Regions from separate parts of the Paenibacillus sp. FSL H3-0321 genome, predicted to be linked through region 1. Evidence: a T-box and tRNA genes for the amino acid it is inferred to sense, from the RefSeq annotation. Region 1 holds a T-box; the other holds one or more tRNA genes.
The links. The T-box of region 1 lies ahead of MHI45_RS11435 (valine--tRNA ligase). A T-box ahead of a tRNA ligase gene usually reads a tRNA of that ligase, here a tRNA-Val.

Region 2: it encodes a tRNA-Val, which carries the amino acid that the T-box ahead of MHI45_RS11435 (valine--tRNA ligase) is inferred to sense. The anticodon was not compared.

Annotation. Positions count from the first base shown of each region.
Region 1 is NZ_JBBODH010000001.1:2,593,158-2,599,055, forward strand. It holds gene MHI45_RS11430 (bifunctional folylpolyglutamate synthase/dihydrofolate synthase) at 1-1,077, opposite strand, end outside; gene MHI45_RS11435 (valine--tRNA ligase) at 1,083-3,719, opposite strand; T-box leader at 3,893-4,177, opposite strand; gene MHI45_RS11440 (LysM peptidoglycan-binding domain-containing protein) at 4,397-5,815, opposite strand.
Region 2 is NZ_JBBODH010000001.1:7,381,887-7,387,784, forward strand. It holds gene MHI45_RS32585 (copper amine oxidase N-terminal domain-containing protein) at 83-1,294, shown strand; gene MHI45_RS32590 (hypothetical protein) at 1,631-2,260, shown strand; gene MHI45_RS32595 (accessory gene regulator ArgB-like protein) at 2,253-2,777, shown strand; gene MHI45_RS32600 (cyclic lactone autoinducer peptide) at 2,780-2,914, shown strand; gene MHI45_RS32605 (LytTR family transcriptional regulator DNA-binding domain-containing protein) at 2,931-3,326, shown strand; tRNA gene MHI45_RS32610 (tRNA-Val) at 3,519-3,590, opposite strand; gene MHI45_RS32615 (cupin domain-containing protein) at 3,727-4,263, shown strand; gene MHI45_RS32620 (NUDIX hydrolase) at 4,433-4,867, shown strand; gene MHI45_RS32625 (NUDIX hydrolase) at 4,889-5,371, shown strand; gene MHI45_RS32630 (creatininase family protein) at 5,571-5,898, shown strand, end outside.

The DNA of each region.
Region 1 (5,898 bases):
CTTATTTGCCAGCATCCCCATGAGCAAATTTAATTTACCGTATTTATAAAACTGCGGAAGGCTCTTGGCCAGGCTCTCCGCACCTTCGGGGTTGTGCGCCCCATCCAGTACAATGCGCGGAGAAGCACTTACCTCTTCCAGCCTTCCAGCCCAGAATGTGCTTCGGAAACCCTCCAGCACATCCTCATCCTCCAGCATAAAGGCCATATATTGCCGCAGAACCTCCAGCGCCATCATGGCCCCGGCCGCATTGCTGAGCTGATGCTCGCCTTTCATGGCAATGCCGATCTCAAGGGAGCGGAAGGGACCCTTAAAGTTAAAGCTCTGCACGCCGTCTTTGATTCCGGCTAGCTCATAGCTGAAATCTTCTCCGGCCAGATAGAGGGTAGAGCGGCTGTCTGCCGCTTTGGCCTTAAGCACCGCTATCGCTTCCGGCTGGCTCACACAGCTGACTGCAGGAACACCCGGTTTGATAATTCCGGCCTTCTCACCGGCAATTTCCTCCAGCGTATCTCCCAGCACATCGGTATGATCATGTCCGACATTCGTAATCACGGACACAATAGGTGTCACGATGTTTGTTACATCCAGCCTTCCCCCAAGCCCCGTCTCCCATACGACTACATCCGGATAACAGACCTCCCCGAAGTAGAGAATCGCCAGCGCTGTGGCCACCTCGAACATCGTCGGTGAACCAAGCTCGCTGTCTGCAATTTCCTGTACCAGCGGACGAAGCTTATTCGACAGCTCCAGCAAAGTATCTTCGGGAATATCCGTCCCATTGTACTGGAAACGGTTAGTGAACTTGGTGATATAGGGCGAAGTAAAGGTCCCTACGCTGTAACCGCTCTGGATCAGCACACTGGTCAAAAAAGCGCAGGTCGAGCCCTTTCCGTTCGTCCCCGCCACGTGAATGAATTTCAGCTTGCGGTGCGGATGGTCCAGCTTCTCCATCAGCAGCTCAATCCGCTCCAGACCCGGACGAATGCCGAAAGGAATTAGACTGTTGATCCACTCTACCGCTTCTGTATAGGAACTTAAGGGAGCGGTACCGCCGCCCCCGATGATCTCTTCCATATCCCTTATCCTCTCAGCTCTGCGATGCGGGCGAGCACTTTCTCGCGTTTTGCGGAATAGTCCGCCTGCTTTGCACGTTCCTCTTCGATGACTTTTGCCGGCGCCTTGGCCACGAAGCCCTGATTGCCGAGCTTCTTCTCCACGCGCTCTACTTCGCTGTTCAGACTCTGAACTTCTTTTTCCAGACGGATAATTTCCTGCTCAATATCGATCAGCCCCGACAGCGGCAGAAGAAGCTCTGCGCCCGTAACTACTGCGGACATGACTTTATCCGGTGTCTGCGGATCAAGGCTTGCTTCGAACGAAGATGTGTTGCAGAAGCGTCCGATGTAATTGTCGTTGCGGGTAATGATGCTCAAGGTGTCTTCATTTCCGGCTTTGATGATCAGCTCAACCTTCTTGCTCATCGGCACATTCACCTCGGCGCGGATATTACGAACCGCACGAATGATGTCCATCAGCAGGGTCATTTCTGCCACTGCCTGCGGATTCTCAAGCGCTGCATCATATTTAGGCCATTCCGCCAGGGTGATCGTTTCGCCTTCATGCGGCAGATGCTGCCAAATTTCTTCGGTAATGAACGGCATGAACGGGTGAATCAGGCGCAGCGTACGGTCCAGCACATAGGCCAGCACCGATTGCGTCTTCGCTTTGGCAGCAGCGTCAGCCCCATAAAGCGACAGCTTCGCGAACTCGATGTACCAGTCACACAGATCATCCCAAATGAAGTTATACAAGAGGCGGCCGGTCTCGCCGTACTCGTACGAGTCAATTAGACGCGTAATATCACGAGAAGTTTCGTTCAAGCGATGCAGAATCCAGCGGTCCGCCGTACTAAGCTCACCTGTAATGTCAATATCTGCAAAATTCACGCCTTCCAGATTCATCAGTGCAAAGCGCGAGGCATTCCAGATCTTATTGGCAAAATTACGCGCCTGCTCTACCCTCTCCATGCGGAAACGCAGATCCTGTCCGGCTGTGCTGCTTGTCGAAATCATATAACGCATAGCATCTGCACCATATTGCTCGATAACATCCAGCGGATCGATCCCGTTGCCGAGCGACTTGGACATCTTACGTCCTTCGGCATCGCGCACCAAGCCGTGCATGAATACATCGGAGAACGGCTTCTTACCGGTGAACTCCAGCGCGGAGAAGATCATGCGCGCTACCCAGAAGTAAATGATGTCATAGCCGGTAACCAGGACATTGTTCGGATAAAACCGCTGATAGTCGCTGCTGCTTTCATCCGGCCAGCCCAGTGTAGCGAACGGCCACAGATTGGAGCTGAACCACGTATCGAGAACGTCCTCATCCTGCTTCAGATCATCAAGTCCGCTGATTTCGCGGGCTTCCTCTTCCGTATATGCTACAAACACTTCACCTGTAGATTCAGAGTACCAGGCCGGGATACGGTGTCCCCACCACAATTGGCGGGAAATACACCAGTCACGCACATTTTCGATCCAGTTCAAATATGTTTTCTCAAAACGGTCCGGTACGAAATTAACACCTTCGCCGTTCTTCTGTGCAGTGATGGCAGCTTCGGCCAGCGGCTGCATCTTCACGAACCACTGGGTGGACAAATATGGCTCAACCACTGCGCCGGAACGCTCGCTGTGTCCTACCTGATGCAGATGGTCCTCAATCGAAATCAGAACGCCCTGCTCTTTGAGATCAGCAACAATCGCTTTGCGGCATTCGCTGCGGTCCAGTCCCTGATAAGGACCTGCCTCCTCGTTCATCATGCCGCCTTCGTCCATCACATTGATCTGCGGAAGGTTATGGCGTAGGCCAACTTCAAAGTCATTCGGATCATGGGCCGGAGTGATCTTAACCGCGCCGCTGCCGAATTCTTTCTCTACGTAATCATCGGCGATAATCGGAATTTCCCGGCCGATGACCGGAAGGATCAACGTTTTGCCGATTAGATCCTGATAGCGTTCATCCTTCGGATGCACCGCTACCGCCGTATCGCCCAGCATCGTCTCCGGACGTGTCGTTGCTACGGTGATGAATCCGCTGCCGTCTTTAAGAGGGTAGCGCAGGTGGTACAGGTGACCGTTAACTTCTTTGTACTCAACTTCAATATCGGATAAAGCGGTACGGGCTGCCGGATCCCAGTTGATAATGCGCTTGCCGCGATAGATCAGTCCTTTACGGTATAACTCCACAAATACCTGGCGTACACCGCTGGACATCCCTTTATCCAGAGTGAACCGCTCGCGCGAATAGTCGAGGGACAGGCCCATCTTGGCCCACTGCTCATGAATGGTGTTGGCATACTGGTCCTTCCACTCCCATACCTGCTCCAGGAATTTCTCGCGGCCCAGATCATGCCGGGACAGGCCCTGCTGGCGCAGCTTCTGCTCCACCTTGGTCTGGGTAGCAATACCAGCATGGTCCGTTCCCGGGAGCCAAAGGGTATCGAAGCCCTGCATCCGCTTGGTACGGATCAGGATATCCTGCAGCGTGAAATCGAGCGCATGCCCGATGTGCAGCATCCCGGTTACATTTGGCGGTGGAATTACAATGCTGTAAGGCTCTGCTTCAGGCCGCATTCCAGCCTTGAAGAACTCCTTCTCCATCCAGTAGGCATACCATTTCTGTTCAGCCGCCTTCGGATCATATGTAGTCGGCATATCGCTCTTTGCGCTATTGTCGGCAGCAGCATCCTGTGCCGGATCTTGCGGCTTCAGCAGCTCTGCCGCCGCTTTGTTGTGATCAGCCATTCTAAACCCTCCATTTAAGTAGCATTGGTAGATGTATCTCTGAAGCTGGACCTCTGAAAAAAAATACAAAAAGGCCCTTCGTCTCAAAGGACGAAAGGCCATTCTTTCGCGGTACCACCTTTGTTTCGCGCCAATAAAAAATAAACCACCGTTCCGGTCCCATAGGTTCCGGAAACTTAGCGCGACACTCACGCAGATAACGGCTGCAACCGGCCACTTCCTAACCTGTGCTTCATGAATCTGAAGACAAGCTCAGAGGGGCAACTCCGGGGCGACTTCGGTGGCTGCATCCTGCGGAAACTCACAGCAATTTATAGTTCCGCTCTCTGAAGGGCTGACCGCCTACTCTTCCCGTTCCCAGTCTTTATTAAGAATTTACTTAATCCAATAATACATTTAGTACTATTCCTAGTCAACCAGCATACACACAAACTGCGGGACTTATACCGCCCATTTCTAAAATTAGCCTCCTTCGCCTGATTCGAACCCCTGGTGTTCATCCTTAATCTCAGCTCAGAGGACAGAAATACAAAAATCCCGATCTCATCCGATCGGGATTCTGACACCGATGCGCCTGCCGGCATCTCTTAAGGGATATACAAAACTTGGCCTTCCTCCACATTCTGACCGGAAAGACGGTTGTACATGACAAGCTCTCTTGCACTGAGCTGATATTTCTCCGCTATAGTATCGATTGTTTCTTCACGCTGGACAATGCAGAGACGCACTTTACGGAACAGATCCTTGCCGTTTAAGCCACCGATAAAGCGGCTTTTCCATTCCCCGTCACGGCCGGAGTCCGGAACAGGCGCCGCCGCAGCTGTATCCTCGGCGATAAGCTCCTCCTGTTCCTTGCGGGAGCGGCTGGAGCTGAGCAGGGAAGAGAAGGTAAGATGCTCCTTCGCGGGAATATCTTCTTCTCTCTTGCTTCCCAGGGCAACCTTGAGATCCGGCTTCTCCTCCTGCGGAGGTGCTGCTTCCTTAGAGATCACGCCTTCGCCCGCGTTCTCCTGATCAGCGTGAGATACGGAGCTATCCTGAGCAAAAAGTGCCGCATAGTCCCCATTTTGAGCAGAGAAATCCTCTTCTTCCTGATGGGACGCATGCACCTCCGCGGCTGTATTCTCAGCGGCAGCATCCGAAATGTCCTTTGTGCTGCCTGAACTTTCGGTGCCTGATACTTTGGCAATGTCAGAACTGTTAAAGGGATTTGTATAGCCAGCCTGATTTCCATCGGCCGGGACGGCCTGCTCCGCTCTCCCTTGTGCCCCGAAGAAGTGACCCGAAACAGGTTCGTTGTTCGCGGTTCCGGCTGCTGATATCCCCTGCGGGCTATCAAAGCTGTGTGTCCGCACCTTCACTTCCTTGTCCTTCTGTTGGGCCGGTGGGGATGCAGCAGGCTGGTGGGTGAACACAGTGCCTTCCAAAAACAGCGGATTCACAGCAGCTTCAGGGCCACTGTGGGCAAACTCATGCTCCTCAGCGAAATTCTCTGCGGTGCCTTCGCCATAAGTCCACACTGAGTTTTCATACAAGGCATCGTTCTCATGCTCCTTGGCCTCTACCCTAACCCCCGTGGCCTGTTTTTCCTCGTCAGGTGAATAAGCTGCCGTGTACTCCTCCTGCTGCCAGGCGGGCTGCGTCTCCGCTCCCCCGATTCCCCGCAGCGAGAGTACACCAGTTATATTGACCGTACGCATCGTAAGCAGGTCGATATCGAAATTCTCGATCTCCACCCCTATGTCTTCAAGTGAGCTGACCCGGGTCAGCGGTACTGTGATTTCAACAGGAATGGCATGCTCCAGACGTTCCGTCCGGTCATTCTCACCCCGGTAGAGTCCGGTGAGCAGAAGCTGTCCGTACAGCTCGGCCCGGTCCTCCCGCTGAATCACCTGGATTTCCGGAATCAGCTCCACCTCTTCCAGTTCAGCGATTCCCGGAAGTTCTTCCGAAAGGTGGATGCGTTCATAAATATCAAACCGCAAACCGTGGGACTGGTCAAACACGGGAAATGTCCTCCTTCTTGGCATAATCTAACCCCGAGACAAGCCCAGAGCATAAGCCCAAAATGTTACTCCTCTCATGTATA
Region 2 (5,898 bases), 4.8 Mb from region 1:
AGTGAACGAAACCATACAAGTACTAGGCAAAATATTATACATACACATAGTCAAATCATTTTGAAACAAAGGAGTTTTCGTAATGAGAAATATAGTAAAAAGAGTGCTATTTATCATGTGTTTGATTTTGGCTTCCGCTGGCACAGGTAGTTATGTACATGCCGACATGAATCAGACAATCCAAGTAATGGTGAATGGTCAGCTTTTAAACATGAACCAGCCAGCCGTTTATAAAAATGGCCGGGTAATGGTACCTATGCGTGCTGTCACTGAAGCTTTAAATGCTACTATTAAATTCCAGTCTGCTAAGAAGCCGATTGTGATCAAAAGCGGTTCCTTCGAGGTTTCTTTTACTTTGGGGCAAAAAACGGCCTATACGAACGGTAAGAAGCTTGCTCTTGAGGTTCCGCCGCAGAACATCAACAATACCATGATGGTGCCCATTCAGTTAATTTCCAAAGGAATGAATACAGATGTGGTATGGAAAGATGTGTGGAAGACCGTAGCTATCGAATCGAAGCATGCGGCTAGTGAGGTAGTTACAACGCAAGCTGAAGCATTACAAAAAGCTAAGGGCTTTATAGATGGAGATAACAGCACAGCAAAAATCAAGGGGCAGGAGCTTCTAAGATACTATAGCGTTAATCTGGACGGTTACAATAACGGTGTGTACCTTGTTGATAAGTACAACGGTGAAGTGCTTTATTATTCTAATTCTGATGGAGCTTTTCAAAGTATATCTCGAAGAAATGCCCTTGAAGTTTTGGAAGCAAAGATAGAAGCTCAGTCACAGGAACTAACTATTGACGACAACGATGAGATAAAAATAATCAACGGGAACAAATACTACGCTTTTAATGTTGAAATAGGAGATGAAAAATATTTTAACTCTTATGTTGTTACCACTGTGTATGTCAGTGTAGATGGAGAAACTTTCCTCATGTTGAATAAAGAGCATCAAGTTGCAGGTTTCTCTGACAAAGCTTTCTCAGAAAATATGAATGCTGTTTCTTTGAGAGTAAAAGCTTTAGAAGTTCTTGATAAAAAAGTTATATCCCTTCTTGGAAATGAACCTAATCTTATGGATGATGGTGAGATTAAGACAATCAATAAGCAAAATTACTATGTTATCGAAGTGTGTTTTGTAGGGGCAAATAATCCCTATTATTATGTGACTACTGCGTATGTAAGTGCTGATGCTAAAAGCATCTATATGCTGACGAAGGACAATAAGGTTGTTCTGTTCTCGGACAAATTGTTTGTTCAATATATAAATGATGCTCTAGAGGGATGAACGCCGCTCTTGAATGGATATTTGATGTTTAGCTTATCCGCCTTGGTTTCGTGTGTTTGACCCAACGATATGATAACCCGCCGGGCTTTTTGAGCTGGCGGGATTTCTTCGTCTTCTGGTCTACTGACTTACAAATAATTCAAAAAAATCTATCGGCGGGCATACGCGGGAGGGATAAGGGATATTGAGAGTCAGAACAGAAAGGAGCGAGTAAAACGTAACGATCAATTATCATGAGGAAGCGGACCTATTTCGTAGTAAATAAGTAGTATACGGTAACTCTATTTCGGATTTATAATTAATGCATTGAATGAAAATAATGTCAGGCGGTGTTGTGTGTTGCCATGGGAGCCAATGCTTTTCATGTTCTTTTCGACTATTGAACTCATGTCTATTTATTATTTGATTATGTCGCTCTTTAGATTCAAGTGGAAACATCATGCTTGGCAAGCCTTGTTTGTTACTTTAATAATAAATTTGCAGAGCTATTTGGTGAGGAAAGAGCTTGATATGAGCAATATCGCACCTTTAATATTGATAGTAATATTCATATTGTTTTTTGCTGCAGTTGTTAGGATGCCCCTCATACTGTCCGTTGTTGCAACTATATCAGGATATGCTATTTTTGCAGTCATACAAACTGTTATTGTACTTATCTTATTCGGTTCAATAGGAGCAATAGAAGGGAATAAAAGCAATGGATACATATTACAAGTACTTACCTCCGTAGTTATTTGCTCCTTTTTTTGGCACTACTACAGAAAAGGCAAAGGCTTTACTTTTGACATAGAGAAACTTCGATTTAAATTAGAAGATATTTTTTTAACGACGATCATCATAATTTTCCTAATTGGAATCTCAATTCTTTTATACTACAACGAAATTTATTTGAATATATTGTTCTTTTTAGTGATCTCAATTTTCTTCATTTATTACTCTACTGGGAAGGAAAAAGAAAATGATTGATCGTATATCTGAGAGGATAGCCTACAACATAAAAAAAGTTGTTCCTGATCACCCCGCATCGCAAGCGGTTCTAAAGTATGCATTAGAGGTTGTGCTAAATATTGTTTTTATCATTGTCATTACACTTGCGATATCTTTGCTCACAGGTAATTTCTCTGAAGCTTCAACGATATTAGTTTCTTTTGCATTACTACGGCAATCGTCGGGCGGTGTTCACCTTAAGTCGGGTGTAGCATGTGTCATATTTACTACGACATTGTTTACTGCGCTATCGTTTATTAACTTAAATTTATTAGTTGTACAGGTTATGAATGCAATCAGTTTTTTGATCATCTTGTGGTTAGCGCCTATTGGGATTGAAAAGCAGACTAGAATTCCCAAGCGTCACTATCCGAAGCTTAAAATAATCGGTCTGGTCTTGGTTGCTACAAATGTCATAATTTGTTCATCTGCTATAGCCGTGAGTTATTTTGCTCAATCTCTAAGTCTATTAATTGCCAGAAAGGAGGTGAAGTAAAAATGTTGAAAAAAGCGAATGTTCGAATCGCGTCTGGTTTGGCGACATGCTTATCGATGGTAGCGTTATTCATTGCAAATACAAACAGTGCGTTGTATGTGCATCAACCTGAGGTTCCAGAAGAACTACTTAAATAATACTGGAGTGGTCCGTTTGAGTATCATATCCGTGAATAAAGACCCAAAAGGCATTACCGGGTTGTTTTCTCTTGAAATACCTAAAATTAATTATATGGAATTTGAGAGAGACATATATAGGATACTCGTCCACACGATAGAAGGAGTTTACTATACAGTCGGCACATTGAAATACTGGCTAAGCACTCTAGAGGCATCGGGATATAACTTCGTGCTAGCAGACAGAAACACATTGATTCATGTTTCTAATATCTTTCAAGTGGATAAGTCGTTTCATGTGGCCTACTTCGGGGAAAATTTATCAGGAGTCGAGCAAAAGTGTTTCCTTTCTGAAAAAGGATACAAAGAAGTCAGAAAAAATATTAATTTAACAACTACAAAAATCAATTTCATTGAGTTGCCTTTATGGTAACTCTTTTTTTCTAAAATAATCACTCAGGATAAAACATATAAATTGATTATCAATCGCATCAGACTTATAAAAACAACCACTCTGACATGAGTGGTTGTTTTTATAAGCGAAAAATTCCGTCCCCAATGCGAGTGGGGAATAGAAAAAGAAAAACTCCTTATAAAATAAGGAGTTTTACGTAGTGATGCAGTATAGGACGGATGGGGTTCGAACCCATGACCCCTACCCTGTCAAGATAGTGCTCTCCCGCTGAGCTACCGTCCTGCAACGAAATTTATAATACCACAGGATGTGAGGAGATGGCAATGTTTTTTTCACGGCATATGAATTTACTCACTTACAACTTGTTCCATAGTCTCTATGCTCGGATTAAATTAACTTTTGCGTAGGGAGTGATTCCATGGCGACCATTTTTAATGAACAGAATATCTCTTTTAAACAAAGGCAGTCTCCGGTTCCGGAATTTGCTTGGCACACCAGCGAGAAGCTGGCGGGGATGGTAGGGGCGAAGCATTTGATTTTTGATATCCGGTCATTGGACCCGGGCAAGTACTCGTATCCGTATCACTTTCATAGAAATGCTGAAGAGCTGTTTGTGATTATGGCGGGCAGTGCTATGTTAAGAACTCCCGCCGGGTTACAGGAAGTCCATGAGGGCGATACGATATTTTTCGAAACCGGTCCATCAGGTGCGCATCAGCTGTTCAATCATACGGAGACGCCTTGCCGCTATCTCGATTTACGGACGAATAACGGGTTGGATGTTGCGGAATACCCTGACTCCGGGAAAATCAATATTTTGCCGTATGAGGAGCTGTATGAAACGGAGGATAGGGTGGACTATTATAAAGGCGAACATTTGACCCGGGAGATATGGGCGCAATTGAACGCTCCGGGCAAGGGTGAGGAGAAGCGGGGAGAAGACGGTGGTGAGTGATTCTTTTGCCGGCGGACTTATGAATGCTTCTTTTATATAATAGAAGAAACTTTTGGAAGAAATATCAAGATATTCTATACATAGGTTAAAAACCAGAGATAATAGGAACGTCACATCCGGTAATCCACCAAAACTCTATCGGTTTTGCCGTCTAAGGAGATGCTTGTGAATGAAAGTTACTATACACGAGACGGGAATAAAGGAGGAAAATCTAACCTACGTCGTTATTATCGTAAGGCATAATGAGCAGTGGATATTAGCTCGGCAGCGTGGTCGTACCACATGGGAATTTGCAGGTGGACATATTGATGAGAATGAAACGCCTGATGAAGCAGCGGCAAGAGAACTGTATGAAGAGACAGGAGCGGAAGACTATACGTTATTTCCAATAAGTATTTATTCGGTTACCGGAGAGTCAATGCCGGATAGTTTCGGAAAGCTCTACCTGGCCACCGTTAATAAGTTCGGACAATTGCCGGCTTATGAAATGGAAGAAATATGCGGGTTCACGGAGGTACCGGAAGAGTTAACCTATCCGATGATCTATCCTGTATTGCTGTCCAAAGTCAATGAATTTGCTGAGCAGTGCAATATTCAACTATAAAGATCATGGGAGGTCAATAACATGGCTATGCCAACTCATATTGTGGCTGTCGGCGGGATCGTGGAGAATGAGCAGGGAGAAGTGCTTTTGGTCAAAACGTTTCATGGTGGCTGGGTGTTCCCTGGGGGGCAAGTAGAGGCCGGAGAGAATCTGATGGATGCACTCATCCGGGAGATCAAGGAAGAAAGCGGAATAGACACCGAGGTCTCTCACCTGATCGGAGTGTATTCGAATACCGGAATGTACAAATGGCATGACGGCATCACCGATGTTCCGACGAAAGTAATGCTGGATTATGTATGTAAGCCGGTGGGCGGAGAACTTGCCGTTTCAGAGGAAACGTCGGAAAGCTGCTGGGTGGCTAAGGAGCTTGTGCTGGACAAGATCACAAGCATGGCGATCCGCACGCGTTATCAGGCTTATTTGGATTTTGCAGGGATCGTATCCTACATGGCCTATGAGACCAAACCAGAGTTTGCCGTCTCGCTGAAACGGAAGATATAGAACCAGCGTGGCAATCCTGCTATTCTTCACTTCGATGGCTGCAGCTAGCCTTCTTTTCTCGTTAAGGGTATGGATCAGGAAATCCAAAAGAATTCCTGCGGCAAGAAAGGTTCCGAGGGGCAGCCACAATGAAAATCTGCGCATAAACAAACACCTCGCTTCGACTATTTACTATTAGACAACCTAAGGGGAAATTCAAATGACAGTCGAATACGGAAAACTCACCTTTTTGGAAATTAAAGAAAAAGCAGCGGAAGGTTATCTGGCAATTATTCCGACGGGCTGTACGGAGCAGCAGGGTCCACACTCCACCGTTGATTTTGATACCTGGCTGGCCACAGAGCTGTCCATTGAAGCAGCGCAGCAGGCCAAGCTGAAATACGGAGTCAAGTCCCTGGTGATACCGACAATTCCTTTTGGACCTACGCCGGAGCACCGCAGCTTTGGATACGGCTTTATCGATATTCCGCAGAAGCTGTATGAAGATGTAATATACGCTGTTCTGACTTCCCTGGTGGACCAAGGCT